DNA from 2 places in the Mammaliicoccus sp. D-M19 genome. Region 2 is predicted to be linked to the other one. Evidence: predicted binding sites of a transcription regulator. Region 2 holds the regulator's gene; the other holds the start of a gene.
The links. Region 2 encodes NrdR, which represses ribonucleotide reductase genes. Its sites were predicted from a motif close to AACACNATATATNGTGTT; they were not measured.
Positions count from the first base shown of each region.

Region 1: a site for NrdR is predicted at 1,252-1,269, ahead of nrdI (class Ib ribonucleoside-diphosphate reductase assembly flavoprotein NrdI). Genes of this name have one in related genera too.

Region 1 covers NZ_JAJNHW010000001.1:679,682-682,171, forward strand. Annotated here, with positions in the region: gene nrdE (class 1b ribonucleoside-diphosphate reductase subunit alpha) at 1-789, opposite strand, end outside; gene nrdI (class Ib ribonucleoside-diphosphate reductase assembly flavoprotein NrdI) at 752-1,150, opposite strand; gene LQ675_RS03525 (DMT family transporter) at 1,526-2,410, shown strand; gene queF (preQ(1) synthase) at 2,410-2,490, shown strand, end outside.
Region 2 covers NZ_JAJNHW010000002.1:238,572-241,061, reverse strand. Annotated here, with positions in the region: gene LQ675_RS06725 (replicative helicase loading/DNA remodeling protein DnaB) at 1-897, opposite strand, end outside; gene nrdR (transcriptional regulator NrdR) at 909-1,367, opposite strand; gene LQ675_RS06715 (glyceraldehyde-3-phosphate dehydrogenase) at 1,546-2,490, opposite strand, start outside.

The DNA of each region.
Region 1 (2,490 bases), on a different contig from region 2:
TAAAAATTCTAATACATCATAATGGAAGATGTTTAAGTATACTGCACCGGCACCTGGTCTTTGACCAAGTTGATCAGCATAACTAAAGCCACCTTCAAGTGATTTAGCAACTGGTAATACCCCCTTAGCGACACCTTTAATGCCTTTAATAGCTTCACCACGTGCACGCAATTTAGATAAGTTGATTGCGACACCGCCACCGATTTTACTCAATTGTTTAGCTGTTGAATCTATAAAGTTAATTGAATTTAAGCTATCATCAACTTCTAATAGGAAACAACTTACTAACTCACCACGTCTAGCTCTACCAGCATTTAAGAATGTTGGTGTTGCAGGTTGGATACGTTGTTCAATCATACCTGCAACAAATTGTTTAGCTTGTTCTACATTACCTTTAGCTAAATATAGAGAAACAATAATAACGTGTTCTTTATATGTTTCAAGGTATTCTGATTTATCATTAGTCTTCAAAGCATAATCTTTGAAGAACTTACTAGCTGACATGTAACTTGCAAATTGAAAAGGAATTGAATCTGCAAACTGGTTAATCTCTTTTAATGATGACTCACTGTATTCTTTAAATAAGTCATAATAAAAGTCTTGTTCAACTAAAAAGTGTAAACGTTCAATAGGATCATTGAATTGAATTGTTTTTTCTGCAATTTCTTCTAAGTATACTTCTAATGCTTCTTGATCTTTTTCAATATCGAAAAAGCCGTCTTCTCTTCTCTTTGTTACCTTATTGTTTAATTCAATATGATTTTTCTTTTGTTTGTTTATCATTTTCATAGAGATTAACCACCTTTTCTTTAAATTCATCTGCTATTGCTTGGTTACCGTGTAACTCAAATTTCATCAATAAAGGGACATGATATTGATTCGCGATTTCTTCACTAGCTTTCGCGAAATTCTGTCCCCAATTTCTATTTCCACTACCTGCTACTGCTTTAAGATTATGATGATTCACTTTCAAAAAATCTTGTACAGTATCAGGTACTTGGCCAAATCCAATTGTACCTGTAACCATTATAAATGGTTCATTTATTTCATTTGTCTTGTTTGCCTCAGTGAGAGCCATTGTGTCAGACAATCCTGCTCTCTGTATGAACCGTCGTACATTACCAGTTAAAGAGTAATAAATTATCTTCATAAACTTTCACCTACCACATGTAAATGCCTATGCAACTGTATAAATGAAATAAAAAATACAAAAAAATGAACACTTTATTCATTTTTATTTCAAATGCACAAAACACAAGATATAGTGTTACGTTTTATAAGCACATACTATATTATGTGATTCATTATAACACTTTAAATGATTCATAACACTTATAATACCTTATTATTTTTAAAAAAATAGGGTTGACTTTCTCCCTATTTCGACTAAGCGTTGCTATATCAACATTTGAAAATTACTTTCATAAAAATTTTTTTGTTAAAAACAATCACTGAATAAGTCATATACTTTTTAAAGTGAATTATGATAATATATGTTCATTGATAAAAAATAGAAGGTGTTTACATGAATTCCACAGTAAAAGGAATAATTGCAATACTCATTTCTTCGATTGGTTTTAGTTTAATGGCAGTATTCTTCAGATTATCTGGTGACTTACCAGTTTTCCAAAAATCACTTTTTAGAAATCTCATCGCGATGATTGTACCTATTTACTTTGTCATGAAGTATAGAGCACCATTTTTCGGTAAATTAGAAAATCAACCGTTACTCATTTTACGCTCTACACTTGGACTTATTGGTGTATTACTCAATATTTATGCGATTGATCACATGGTATTAAGTGATGCGGATATGTTAATGAAATTAAACCCATTCTGGACTATACTACTTTGTGCGTTATTTTTAAATGAAAAAGCACGCAAATATCAAGTAATTGCAATGGTTGTAGCGATTCTTGGTGCATTGTTTATCATTAAGCCAACATTTGATTCAGATATGATGCCAGCAGTTATTGGTTTATTATCTGGAATTTTTGCTGCAGGTGCTTATACTGCACTACGACCTTTAGGACAACGTGAAAAATCATATACAACAGTATTTTACTTTTCATTCTTTTCTACGGTTGCATTAATACCGTTTGTCATATTTACATATGAACCAATGACACTTTCACAAGTAATCATATTATTATTATCAGGTGTCTTTGCAACAGTTGGTCAATTTGGTATTACAATTGCATATAGTTTCGCAGCAGCAAAAGATATTTCAATATTTGTATATGCATCTGTAATATTCAGTGCAATACTCGGTTTCATCTTATTTAAAGAAGTACCAGATTTACTCAGTTATCTAGGATACATTATTATATTCTTAGCAGGCTATTATATGTTCAAGAAAGCCCAAAGAAACCCAAAACCTAAGGAAGCAATTAATAAAGGAGAATCATAATGTCAGAGGGAAGAAACAAAGACGATTTAAAAGATATTACGTTATTAGGGAATCAAAATAATCAATATTATGATCAATAC
Region 2 (2,490 bases):
AAACCAAGACAACAAAGAGTTCACTTCACCGTTTTCAGAATGTATATTTGTTTTAGGTTTTTCTTTTTTTAAATCTAATGTTGGCAGTTCACCTTCATGTTCTATTTGATAGATTGTACGTGCATGTTTTCTTAAATCTTGTAATGAAATCGTTTGGTTTTCTGTAATGGATTTTAAGATAATAGACTTCATTTCAACCGGTGTAATACCATATAAAGTAGCAATTTGTATGATTACTTCTTTTGTCTGTTTACTTAAAATTTCTTTAGAAATAAAATGATTACTCAATAATAATTCTAACATTTCAAAATCAAATTGAACGTCTGACAAATCGAGGCCTTTACTTTTATATTCGGGTCGAATATTGATATCATCTTGTTGTTCAACATTCGTCAACTTTGGCACTTTAAAGACATCAGTAAAGCTCTTTGTTACTTCATGAAAGCCTTCTGTTGTCACACTGTCATCTTTATATCTATTTTTTAACCTAATATATCTCGCCTTACCAATTTGTTGATATAAAAATACAGATAATAAAGGATCATTAAAGAATTGCTCTGCTGTAGCAGGTTGCTCTAATTGATAAATAAATGATTGTGCTTCTTGATTCGTTTTAAAATATGTCTTAAGTAAGCCGATACCTTCTAACAAGTCTAAAGCATCTCTAAAGCTAGACAGATTAATTCTTAAATCATTCATAATTGTATAATGATTATACGCTTCTGCTTCATGATGATAATTAAACTGCGATAAATATAAATAAACACCAATTGCATCAGTTCCAATTAATGGCGTATATAAACTAACTAATATATCTTGATGTACATGTGTATAATTATAATTCGATTTAACATAGAAGCCATCACTTGGCTTGATACCACTAAAATATTCCGCCATTAATACTCACCTTACTTTCGGTCTTTCAATATGCCTTGCATAGACTTTAATAATTGATCGACATCTTTAAATTCTCTATATACTGACGCAAATCTTACATAAGATACTTGATCGACATCCATTAAATGTTCCATAACTTTTTCACCGATATCATTTGAAGATACTTCTGTATTACCTTCAGATCTTAATTCCTTTTCAACTTGATTTGTGATTTCTTCTAATTTTTGATAAGCAACTGGTCTTTTTTCACAAGAACGTACTAAACCGTTTAATATTTTATCTCTATTAAATGTTTGTCTTGCGCCGTCTTTTTTTACGACGATTAAAGGTGTGAGCTCTACCCTTTCAAAAGTTGTGAAACGAAATCCACATGATTCACATTCTCTTCGTCTTCTAATTGCCACTAAATCATCCGCGTGTCTAGAATCTACAACTTTAGAATTTTCATATTTACAGTTTGGACATCTCATTCGTTTCACCCCTCATATACTTATTACATAGGTTGATTATACAGTAGTTTGTTATTTTTTTAAACGCTCACTACTTTTCAAAATGCACTTATAGATACTTAACAGTATTATTATTCAATAAAAAACGTAATGCGGTATTTAATTTACCACATTACGTTTTAAATGTAACTTATATCACTTATGAAATTTTTTGTTCTCTCACTTCTGAAAGTATTTGAGCAATTTGTTCTGCAAGTTCAACAACTCTCATTGAGTAGCCCCATTCATTGTCATACCAAGCGAGTACTTTCACTTTATTATCTGCAATGACCATTGTAGATTGTTCGTCAACGATTGCTGAATGTGGATTCGTTTTGAAATCAATTGAAACAAGTGGTTCATCATTAATATCCATTATCCCTTTTAATGGTCCATTACTAGCTTGACGTAATGCTGCATTTACTTCTTCAACTGTTACATTTTGTTTTAAATCTACAACTAAATCAACAAGTGAAACATTAGAAGTTGGAACTCTTAATGCCATTCCATGCATTTTCCCTTCTAATTCAGGGAGTACAAGTGACAATGCTTTTGCTGCACCTGTTGAAGTTGGAATGATACTATCCGTACAAGAACGTGCTCTTCTCAAATCTTTATGAGGATTGTCTAAGTTCTTTTGGTCATTTGTAAATGCATGTACAGTTGTCATTAAACCATTTTCGATTCCAAATGTGTCATTTAAAACTTTGGCTACCGGGCTTAAACAATTCGTTGTACAAGATGCATTTGAAACAATATCATAATCATTTAAATCAAGTGCATCATCATTTACACCTCTAACAATTGTTTGAACATGGCCACCTTTAGATGGTCCTGTTAAAATAACTTTCTTAGCGCCAGCGTCAATATGTGCAATAGCTTTATCTCCATGATTAAATTTACCAGTTGCTTCTATAACAATATCAATTCCTAAAGTTCCCCACGGTAATAATTTAGGATCTCTTTCAGATACAAGTAAAATTTTATGACCATCAATGATGATGCCATCTTCAACTGCTTTAATTTCTCCATCTAATTTGCCATGTGTAGAATCATACTTAATTAAATGAGCAATTGTTTCTGGTGGATATGAAGCATTAATAGC